Regions from separate parts of the Hafnia sp. CBA7124 genome, predicted to be linked through region 2. Evidence: predicted binding sites of a transcription regulator. Region 2 holds the regulator's gene; the other holds the start of a gene.
The links. The regulator CRP, encoded in region 2, controls carbon source genes, mostly activating them, when cyclic AMP is high. The targets are predictions, from matches to a motif close to ATGTGANNNNNNTCACAT.

Region 1 (5,980 bases), 520 kb from region 2:
CTGCGCGTTTTCTTTTTCAGGTGCTTTCTCAGCCGCTTTTTCTGTTTTGGTCTCTTTTGCTGGTGCAGGTTGCTCTGCCACGCTTGTCACCGGAGCCGGTTTTTCTTTGTGCGGCTGCTGAACCGGTGGCTGAGTCGCTTGCACTGGTGGTGCTGTGCGCACAGGACGTGCCGGTTCAGTGGTGGTTTGGCGAGGCTGAGAAGGTGCCGTATTTTGCTGAGAGAACGGATTGCGTGGCTGCGAACTCGTGACCGGCTGTTGCTGGGTATAGGTTTGATCCGGCATCCGGCTATTTTGCGGCGCGCGACGTGCAATCTGCGTTTGATCGTTATACGGCACTTCAGACAGCTGAGTTGGCTGCTGACGCATATCAGACTGCATTTGGTCGAGAAGCTGGCGCTGTTCTGCGGTCAGCTGTGGCTGCTGCGTAGGTGCAGTGGCTGCGCTACTGGTGGGATCTGTAGGCGTAGCAACGCCAACCTGACGATTCTCAAGCTCTTTGATGTAACGCCAGCGCTCTTCCGGTTTTGGAGGAAGACCATTACCCGCATGTTTGGCCTGCGTCGGTAACAGTTCATCACTGTCTGGCTTATGGTGAGTCAGGAAATAAAGGCCGGCAGCGAAAGTCACTAAAACCCCCAAGGCGACAACCACCATGGTTTTAGAGATACCCCGAGATGATTTTTTCTTTTTCCGGGTATTGGTTTTGCGCTTCGCTCCTGATGAGCGGCCCCGGCTCACATAGTCTCTTTGTGCCACTGTCTTTTCGCTACATCGTGATTTTGAATTAAGAGCGCCATGTTACTGAACTCATCCCAATTTAACTAGCGTTTCGGCGCAGATGTACTTCCTCTGACGATAAATTCGCTGTCTAACAGTCTTGAACCGCTCACCACAGAGCGACTGTGAAGCTGTTCTAACAGCAATAACATCGCTTCTCGGCCAATTTGGTAGCGTGGTTGAGAAACGGTGGTCAGTGGAGGATCGCAGTACTGCGCCTGCTTGATATCGTCGAAACCTACCAGAGAAACGTCATCGGGTACGCGTAATCCCATGCGCTTGGCTTGAGAAAGCGCGCCAATCGCCATCACATCACTATGGCAGAAAATCGCCGTTGGTGGCTGTGGCAAGGACATCAGATTATGCATAGCCTGTGCGCCAGCCTCATAGGTAAAGTCGCCGCGCTCAACAAAACTTTTCTCTTCGGCGATACCGCAGCGGCGCAATGCCTGAATATAGCCACGTAGGCGATATTTACTCAGCGGCATACTTTCAGGACCTGCAATGCAGGCAATACGATGATGACCTAGCTCATGCAGATAGAGCACGGCCTCAAAGGCTGCGGTGAGGTTATCGATATGGACAGTTGGAAGTTCAAGTTCGGGAGCGAACTCGTTGGCCATCACCATCGGTGGCAAATTTTTCTGTTCTTCTTTGCTGGCATCAAAAGGAACGTTCGAGCCGAGCAGCAGCATGCCATCGATTTGTTTAGTGATAATAAGATTAACGAAGGTTTTTTCCTGCTGCTGTTGCTGAGCGCAGTCGCCTAGCAAAACCAAATACCCATGCTCAGCGGCGGTGCGTTCTACGCCTTGGATCACTTCGGCAAAAAAAGGATCGCAGATATCAGGCACAATCACCAGAATCGTGCGCGATTCATTTCGCTTGGCGCTGCGGGCCAACGCATGCGGAGAATAACCAACGGCTAATACGGCCTGTTCAACTTTTTGGCGGGTAGATGCAGAGACTTTCTCGGGGTTCATCAATGCTCGTGAAACGGTGGCCGTTGAGACACCGGCGTGTTCAGCCACATCTTTCATGGTGGCAGCAGACATGCTTTGCTTCTCTTCCAACGCTGTTCTCCTTGCGTCTGGCGAAACGCCGACGCGGCGAGTGTTGCTCGTCCTGTTTTACTGAATGAAAACCAGCTTCCTTGCGTCATCCCAAATTTTATTGTCTGGAATGCTCATACCAGTTCATGAATTACCATATGGATCACATTTTAAACAGAATGCACCCTGCTGTTGTTACCTAATTTGCATGAGAAATGTGACCTAGATAGATTTTTTAGATCGGGATCGCAAATCATCATTTTTATCTCTCTGTCTGATGGCCTTTCTCATCAAGGCAGATCAGTTATCGGTAGGGTCAACGTCCACTGTCCATTTTACTTTTTTCACCGTTGGCAACGTGCCAATCAGTGGCAGTGTGCCTTTAACAATTTTCTGTAAACGGGCACGAGACGGATGTTGAAGCAGCAACTGCCAGCGGAATCGTCCTCCGCGTTTGGGTTGCAGCGCGGGTACCGGCCCTAGAATCCAGAATGACTCATCACGCAGCGGGCTGGCTTCTAATAGATTTCTTAATTGTTGCAAAAACTGGGGTGCATTTTGGTTATCGTGATCGTCGGCGCGTACCATGATGTGGCTGGTATACGGGGGAAGAAATACGCTTTTGCGCTCTTTTAAGGCCTGCTCGGCAAACGCGTCATAGCCTTGGTTAAGCAGTGTCAGCAGTAAAGGGTGCTCTGGGTGATGGGTTTGTAATATGACTTCGCCCTGTTTTCCCGCGCGGCCCGCGCGGCCCGATACCTGCGTATAAAGTTGGGCAAAACGTTCGGCAGAGTGGAAGTCAGCGGAAAACAGCGCGCCGTCTACGTCAAGCAAAGCTACCAGCGTGACGTTAGGAAAGTGATGGCCCTTCGCCAGCATTTGGGTGCCGATCAAGATACGAGCGCCACCGCGGTGTACTTCAGCCAATTGTTGCTCTAATGCGCCTTTGCGGCTGGTGGTATCGCGGTCAATGCGGGTAATCGGCGTGTCAGGGAAAAGCGCCGCGAGCTCGGTTTCTAATTGCTCCGTTCCCAATCCAACAGGCACTAAATTGGTGGTGCCACACTGTGGGCACTGGCGCGGGATTGGCTTTTGGCTGTCGCAATGATGGCAGCGCAAATGGTGCTGCTGCTGATGCAGGGTGTAGTAATGATCGCAGCGCTGACATTCGGCAATCCAGCCACATTCATGGCACAGTAGCGCTGGAGCAAAACCTCGGCGGTTTAAAAATAAAATCACCTGATTACCGGCGTCAACGTGTTGTTTCATTCGTTGCAGCAAGGGCTGTGCAAGACCGGCTTTTAGCGGCAGGCCTTTTAAATCGAGCAAGTGTTGGGTGGCTGGTTTTGCGTTTCCCGCTCGCTGCGTGAGCCGCAAACGACGGTATTTACCCAACTCAACGTTATGCAATGTTTCTAATGCGGGTGTAGCCGAACCCAGCACGATAGGGATATCTTCCTGATGTGCGCGGAATACGGCTAAATCACGCGCGTGGTAGCGCCAGCCTTCCTGCTGCTTATAAGAACTATCATGCTCTTCATCAATGATGATAACGCCTAAGCGAGCAAAGGGCGTAAACAGCGCTGAGCGCGTCCCGATAACGATGGCGCTTTCACCGTTGCGCGCCCGCAGCCAAGCCGCGAGGCGTTCACTGTCGTTTAAACCAGAATGAAGCACATCTACCGGGGCGTTGAACCGTTCTCTAAACCGGGCGATGGTTTGCGGGGTGAGTCCTATCTCAGGTACTAAAACCAGCGCTTGGCGGCCCTGTGCGAGAATATTTTCGATGACGCTTAAATAAACTTCGGTTTTGCCGGAGCCGGTGACGCCCGCCAGCAACCATGCGCTGAACTGGTTGTCTTCGCTACGAATCGCGCCCACGGCGGTGGCTTGTTCAGTGTTGAGCTTTAAGCGCTCACCGTTTACCGCATAGTTTTTACGCCAGTCTTGAAGCTCTGGCGACTCAGCGCGTAACTCGGCCAGCCCTTTGGCTTTGATGCTTTGTAGTGCGGCATCGGTGAGATCGCATTCAACGACCTGATGGCGATACAGAGGCCGCTGCAACAACATGGCGAGCGCTTGCTGCTGCTTGGGGGCGCGTTTGAGTGTTTCAGGTAGGGTCGCTTTGCCCTGTTCCGTGATCACCCATTGCCAGAGTTGCCCATGCTGGGCGGGTTTCCCCTGACGTAGCATCACCGGCAGCGCATGAAATAAAACCTCGCCGATCGGGTAGTGATAATAGTCTGCCGCCCAGCGCAGCATGTGCCACATGCGGGAGGAAAATAGCGATTCATCGTCAATGATATGGTGAATCGACTTTAAATTTTCGAGCGGAAGTTCGCTGTGCTCGCTGACGCCGGTGATAATGCCGATCATTTTACGCTGTCCAAAAGGCACACTGACCCTTACACCCACGGCGGGTTTCACACCTGCGGGCAGAAGGTAATCAAAGGTGCGTGGCAATGGAACGGGTAAAGCTACGTGAGCGACCGACATGTTTTATCCTGCTTCTAAATGTATGCGTAGTTTACATGCAGGGAGGGGGGAGTGAATCAGTTTAATTGATATCGCTGATTTTACGTGTCGTAATAGAAGATGAATAAAGCCACTTGCAATTCGATTGCGGTGGATGTTTTATCTCTGTATAATTCGCCGCCTTTGATAGTCTTTTTTATCAAACCAAATTTATCAACCACGCGTGGTGTCTGGCGGAATAGGGCTGGATAGCGACGCGGCCTTAACTGAGGTTATCCCATGAAACAAGGTATCCACCCGAACTACGTTGCAATCACTGCAACTTGCTCTTGCGGCAACGTGATTAAAACTCATTCTACCGCAGGTCACGACCTGAACCTGGACGTATGTGGTAACTGCCACCCGTTCTATACTGGCAAGCAGCGTGATGTTGCTACCGGTGGTCGTGTTGACCGCTTCAACAAGCGTTTCAGCGTACCAGGCACTAAGAAGTAATTCTTTTTGCTCAAGAAAAAGGCACCTAAGGGTGCCTTTTTTGTTGCCTAAAATTCAGTGAAATAGGCGTACAAATAAAAAAGCCTCTTCGAGAAGAGGCTTTTTACTTTTAGTGATGACCTACTACTGATTACCTACCTGATCGCCATACGGCAATTTGTCGTAATCGTGCAGACCTTTCTTCGCATACGGGTTGCCGATCCAACGTGTTGTTTCCACAAAGTTTGGACTCACCAAACTTCTCTCTGGATTAAACAGGTCGTATTTCAAACCAGCCATGTCAGACCATGTATGAATCAGCTCTGAGCTGCTGTATTTACGATTGGTCATGGAAGTAAAGTCACGCGGGTGCGCTTGCTGCCAGCTTGGTGATGTCCACAGAATGAACGGGATGCTGTACATATGGCGCGTTGGTGCCGCCTCGTTACGTCCCTGAATGTTGTGTGGAGGTGTGTCATACACTTCTTCACCGTGGTCAGAGAAATACAGCAGGAAACCGTTCGGGTTCGTTGCGGAGTAATCTTTGATCAGGCTAGAAACCACGAAGTCGTTGTACAGGTTAGCGTTGTCATACTCGTTATAAGAGTCAATCTGATCTTGGCTTAAACCTGGAGGCACGCCTTCGGCGTTATTAAACTTATCAAATCCTTCTGGGTAGCGGAATTTGTAGTTAATGTGCGTACCCAGCAGATGTACCACGATAAATTTCTTCGGTGCAGGATCGGCCATCACTTCTTTAAATGGCTTCAGCACGTCGCCGTCGTACTGACGAGCGCTCTGTGTACGCTGTTGGTTCAGGTAATACTGCTTATCTGTCTGCTGGGAGAACAGGGTTAGCATGGTATTACGCTTGGTCATGGTTTGCTGGTTAGTGATCCAGAAGGTTTTGTAACCCGCCTGCTTCATCATGTTCATCAATGAAGGTTGGGTGAGATACAGATCTGGATTCTTCTCGTTAGCGAACGTCAGAGCCTGCTGCAAGATCTCGATGGTGTAAGGACGGGATGTAACCACGTCGTTGAACACGGTCAGGTTCTTGTCAGTTTTATGGATTTCATCCAACTGCGGCGTGGTCTCACGCGGATACCCGTACAGGCTCATATGGCCGCGTTGAGTTGATTCGCCAATCACCAGAACCAGAGTACGCGGTGCGTTACCGCTGGTATCGGTAAGGTTTG
Region 2 (5,980 bases):
TCAATACCCAGTACAATATCTTCACTCAGGTGCGTGGAATGGGGCTGTTGCTGGGCGCTGAACTGAGCCCTGCCTATCACGGTAAGGCGCGAGATATCTTGCATGCCGCCGCGAGTGAAGGACTTATGCTGCTGAACGCGGGACCGGATATTTTGCGCTTTGCGCCCTCGTTGGTTATCGAGTTTGCCGATATCCATGAGGGCATGGCACGGCTGGAAAAAGCGATTGCCAAAGTCGTGGGTGGCAATTAATCCCTGAGTTTACGGCTCATCCAAATCCCGTGATGTGGCCGTTGCCGCCATGCTATCGACGAAATGGTATGCATGGCGCGTAAGTGCGCAATGATGCGTCGAAGATGCACTTCAATTTGCGTAACGGGCATACCGTTAGTTTCTTGATCGTCAGACTGAAATACGGCGGCGTTGTCATTGAGCGTTGGACCATCATGTTCCAAACGTTGCTGACAAAGCTGCAACGCAATTTCGCAACGCTGTAAATAATCCTGTGCCAGATTCTCGGTGAGCATGTAGTGGTCGCGTGCGAGGATCGTCATGGCATTGAGATGCTCAACGATAAACTGACTGTGGGTGATCCACAGGCGCATATCCGTTAAGTAACGTGAGTCAAATCCCGGTTCCTGCATCGCCTGATTCAGCGAAGTAAAGACGGCATTGTGTGCCTGATTCACTTTCATACGCGCATAGGCCAGCGCGGACGTTTTTGGCTCAGGCGACAGTAAAAGGCGCAGTTCGTCTTGGTAGGCCTCCAATGCCTGATGTGCATTTTTGCGCAGCAAGCCGCTTTGCCACTGTGGCCACAGCCAGATGGTGCTGGCAAAGGCAAGAATACAACCGAGAACCGTATCGATGAGGCGCGGAACCAAGAAATGTAATCCGTTAAGCTGTAACAGCTGAAGCGTGTACACCGCCGTGATGGTGAAACCGATCACGGCCAGACCGTAGTTTTTCCTGAGCACCAAATAAGCCGCGATGGTAATTACCAGCATGCAGCTAAGCGTGACGTTCAACGGTAGGTTGAGCTGCAGTAGTCCTGCGGCAACAATTAACCCAACAAAGGTGCCTAGCGCACGGTGCTGGATCCTAACGCGCGTCGCGTTATAGCCATTCTGAATCACCAACATGATGGTCAGCAAAACCCAATAGGGCTTTGGCAGATGGAATAACATGCCGAGGCTACTGCCCGCAGCCAGCGTAATACCTAATCGTGCGGCGTTGCGCAGTGCTACCGACTTCAACGAAAGATAGGCGCGCAGCGCAGGCCAGAAGGGAAGCCGCTGCTGAGTGGACATCAGATTGCGTTGATATAGTGGGCGTTGGCGCTCTAGCAGGCGAGCCACACGGCTAAAATGATAATAACAGAATTTGCCAACGGGGTTATCTGGGTGCTGATTAGACAGTTTTTCTAGCGCCGATAGCTCATTATCCATCGAGAAATGTTGGGGATAACGGTGATACAAAATATCGTCGGCAACCGTTTTAAGTCGCTCGGTAATGACCTGAGCATTGCGGCGTAATATCGCCTCGGCCTGACTTTTTTCGACCAGCTTCTGCACTTCATCAGGCTGAGACAGGCTAACGGTGATGTGTTCTTGCAAGTCTAATGCGACCTGAAAATAGCGCAGCAGGCGTTTGTATTCAGGATTATGCACCAACGATAGCATGTGCATTTGCTGATAGATCTGAGCAATAAGATCCATCACTTTTTGCTGGCGTTGTAGCAACGGAGGCAGCGCGGTTTCAGGATCGATATGCTGAGTTAGCAGGCTGTATTTGGCTTCCATGTAGTCGCCAAGCTGAACGTAGAGCTGGCTGAGGTTCTCGCGGATCGGTTGCCCTTTCCACAGCAGAAACCAAAACCAGGTGAAAGCGCCATACCAAATAGTGCCGACAATATACAGCAGTGGCCCATGCCAGATCGGTACGCTTCCCGCCATGCTCAGGGTAAAAATAGAGGCAACCAGCGCGGCAGGCATAAGCCGTGCGTGTAGCGGGCTAATTTCACCGTTAACGCCAAGCAACAAGGCTAAACCGAGCATGATCAGCGGTAGGGGAATTTGCCAGAGTAAGCATTGCTGTAGCAGAAAACTGCTGAAGGCAAATAAGCTGCCGCCAACGACTAATCGTTTAATAAAGCGTTTATGCGGAGTATCGAGCCCGGCGATATTGCAGCAGGCGGGAACTAAAGAGAACATCAGCCCAAGTTGTAGATTACCTATCAACAGGCCGAATAGCACAGGAAGACACAGCACCAGCGTTTGACGCAGTGCGTAGTTGACTTCCGGGTGGTAGATGAACCGCCGCCACATAGCTAAAGAAACCCGTGCAGCAGGGCTACACGGGCGTCATCTATCAGCGAGTGCCGTAAACGACGATGGTTTTTCCGTGTGCGGAGATCAGATTTTGATCTTCCAGCATCTTCAGAATACGACCAACGGTTTCACGGGAGCAGCCAACGATCTGGCCAATTTCCTGACGAGTGATCTTGATCTGCATACCATCTGGATGAGTCATGGCATCTGGCTGTTTGGCCAGATTCAGCAGGGTCTGAGCGATACGACCGGTTACGTCCAAGAATGCAAGGTTGCCGACTTTTTCAGAGGTAACCTGTAAACGGCTAGCCATCTGAGCAGACAGGCGCATCAGAATATCTGGATTGACCTGAATGAGCTGGCGGAACTTCTTGTAAGAAATTTCAGCCACTTCACAGGCGGTTTTTGCACGAACCCAGGCGCTACGTTCTTGCCCTTCCTCAAATAAGCCTAGTTCACCAATGAAATCGCCCTGATTGAGATAAGAAAGGATCATTTCTTTGCCTTCTTCATCTTTAATCAATACAGCAACGGAGCCCTTAACGATGTAGTACAGGGTTTCAGCCTTTTCACCTTGGTGGATCAGGGTACTTTTGGACGGATACTTGTGGATATGGCAATGAGACAAGAACCATTCAAGAGTCGGGTCTGTTTGCGGTTTGCCGAGAACCATTCGCTATTATCCTCTGTTGTTATCGCTGCCCTAATATCGGGATACTGATCCTGACAGTGTGCTTATCGTGGCACGGGGCTTTGCTTATTAACTTGTATAGCACTTCATAATCGAGATATAGAGTAATAGGCTAAGGTAATTATTTCCTAGAGTTATTGATCTATACCCGTTTCAATCCATAAAGATCCATTTCGGCATAGTTTGTAGCACAGCTTTGTGCAGGTGTCTTGTGTTGTCTCGCTTCAGCATCAAGAAGTGAGGCCTCTGATTGCCTGTTTTTTATAGAAAGCGTAGTCTGATGCCAAAATTTAACCAAAGGGGTGATAAACATGCAGGCACGAGTGAAATGGGTTGAAGGGATGACTTTTCTGGGTGAATCCGCTTCAGGGCATCAAATTCTTATGGATGGAAACGCTGGCGATAAAGCACCAAGCCCAATGGAAATGGTGCTGATGTCTGCGGGTGGATGCAGCGCGATTGACGTGGTTTCTATTTTACAGAAAGGGCGACTGGACGTGCGCGACTGTGAAGTAAAATTAACCTCTGAGCGCCGCGAAGAAGCCCCTCGTTTGTTTACTCACATCAATCTGCATTTCGTGGTTACCGGCAAAGGACTGACTGATAAAGCCGTTGAACGCGCAGTCGCCTTATCGGCCGAGAAGTATTGCTCGGTAGCGCTGATGTTGGGTCAAGCGGTGAATATTACTCACAGCTTTGAAACTATCGTGGTTGAGTAACGTTTTTACTCCCAAGCATAGTTTTGGCATTCCCAACGTAATAAATCCAAGAATCGCCGCGCCGTTAAGGTCAGCGGCGATTTTTGTGAATAGAACACGCAATACTGGGCGGTGGGTAAATCGTCGATAGGCAATGCACAGAGCGTATTGCCTAATCCCAGCGGTTCCCGCATCGCCCGGGCCACGATGGTGAGGTATTGTGCCTGTTGCACCATGCTTAATCCGCACACCACGGAGTCCGTTCGGATCGGTGATTGACTAAGCTGGTGGTAAAAATTCCCCATGGCTGATTCTAGCTGCTGGTAGTAGCCCATATCGGTTTCAGGTATCAGCCATTTTGCGTGCTTCAGCTCTTCTAACGATTTAGCCTGAGAAAATGGGTTGTCGCGGTGAGCGATAATGCAAAAGGGCGATTCAAATAGCGGCTCACGTACCAGATCTATTGGCGTAGTTTCGACTGTTAGCGTGCCGATGGCAAAATCGAGTCGCCCTTCACGCAAGGCCGGTAGAAGCGTCGAGAGCTGCGCTTCTTTGGCGTGTATATTGGCCTGTGGAAACTGAGACTTAAAGGTATCAGCGGCCTGAGGAAACACGGTTAGCGCAATCAGCGATGAAAAGCCTACAGACACTGAACCTTGAGAATATTGGCTTATCTGCTCAATTTCATCTGCCGCTCGCTGTAATTCTTCCAAAATAAGCTGCGAGCGTGCCGCAAACGCGCTTCCTGTTTCAGTCAGCATCATTCCTTTAGCTCCACGCAAGATAAGCTGCGTATTCAGCGTATGTTCCAATTCTTTGATCGCTCTGCTTATTGCAGGCTGTGACTGGTTTAACGCGCGCGCGGCGGCGCGAATACTTCCTCGACGAATCACTTCCTGAAACGTTTTTAGCTGCTGAATTTTTGGCAGATATTTCACCGCGCTTCCCCTATCAATAAAAAGCATCACCCCAAAAAAAATGACATCTTACACGGTGTGGGTAAAGACGATATTTTCATCAATGCCATCTGGCGCGCAGTTAATAAAAAGAAAGTGATGCACATCACATAAGCACCCCTATGCGTTTGAGCCTCTGTCAGGGTTGACGCCGTTCAGCGAGGAGTTTGGCTATGCAATTTCAGCGCCGTTCATTGATGATTTTCTTATTGTTTATCGGCTACGCAATCGTTTATATCGACAAAACCGTGGTGGGGTTTGCTCTGTTGCCTATCGAGCGGGAGTTTTCCCTCCAGCCTGAGCAATTAGGCTATATCACCGGCGTTTTTTTTCTCGCCTATTCCATTTTTCAGATCCCCGCCGGTTGGCTGAACGATCGCTTTGGATTCAAAAAAGTCTTGTGTAGCTCACTCTTTCTGCTGGGTGGGTTTGCCATGTGCTTCGGCTGGCTGGGGCTCACTTTTGGTTTATTGCTGACGTTTCGTTTTCTGGCGGGAATGGGACATGCGGGCTATCCGACCTCCTGTGCGAAAGCGGTGACGGCAAATTTCACCGTTGAACAGCGCACTTTTGCGCAGTCTATTCTGCTGTCCTCGGCGGGGCTGGCGATGACGTTAGGCCCGTTGGTGGCGGTATATTGTCTTGAACATATTGGCTGGCGCGGGTCTTTTGCTTCGTTGGGTATTTTGGCCTTTATCATCTCGGGCTGCATTTTGTGGCTGGTGCCAAATCCACAGAAGGCATGGCCAACATCTTCTACCCAGCAGAAAAGCGGGCCTTATCGCCAGCTGCTGAAAAGCCCTATCGTTATTTTGCTGTTTATCGCCATTTTTTGTTTGAACATTCCGTCCTACGGCCTGATGGCATGGCTGCCTAAATTCTTGGTGCAAAACCGTGGGCTGCCGTTGGGCGTATCCAGCTTAGTGGCCGCGGCGGGCGGTCTGGGGATGTGGATTTCGTCTTTGTGCACCGGCTATTTCGTTGGCAAATACATGCAGGGTAAAGAGCACAAAGTGGTTTGTTCGTGTTCGTTGCTGAGCGCGGTCTGTATTGGGTTGGTTTACGCCACATCTTCGGCTATTTCGGCCAGCCTGTTTTTATTCTTCGGCTATGTGTTCCTCATGGCGTCGTTTGTCACCGTTTTCACTTTACCGATGAAACGTTTACCGACTGACGTCATGGGTGCCGCGATGGGGATTATTAACACCGGTGGCACCTTGGGCGGTTTTGTTGCGCCGATTGCCATGGGGTATCTGGTGAAGATGAGCCAAGGTTATTTTTCAACTTTTGTTTTTCTGGTTGTGGT

Region 1: the regulator CRP is predicted to act here: its motif matches at 2,048-2,065, upstream of cytR (DNA-binding transcriptional regulator CytR).

What each region holds. Positions count from the first base shown of each region.
Region 1 is NZ_AP017469.1:106,220-112,199, forward strand. It holds gene ftsN (cell division protein FtsN) at 1-759, opposite strand, end outside; gene cytR (DNA-binding transcriptional regulator CytR) at 825-1,853, opposite strand; gene priA (primosomal protein N') at 2,133-4,328, opposite strand; gene rpmE (50S ribosomal protein L31) at 4,587-4,802, shown strand; gene CPY98_RS00555 (phosphoethanolamine transferase CptA) at 4,926-5,980, opposite strand, start outside.
Region 2 is NZ_AP017469.1:4,175,153-4,181,132, reverse strand. It holds gene CPY98_RS19020 (aspartate aminotransferase family protein) at 1-251, shown strand, start outside; gene CPY98_RS19015 (YccS/YhfK family putative transporter) at 248-2,326, opposite strand; gene crp (cAMP-activated global transcriptional regulator CRP) at 2,370-3,002, opposite strand; gene CPY98_RS19005 (OsmC family protein) at 3,332-3,739, shown strand; gene CPY98_RS19000 (LysR substrate-binding domain-containing protein) at 3,745-4,656, opposite strand; gene CPY98_RS18995 (MFS transporter) at 4,848-5,980, shown strand, end outside.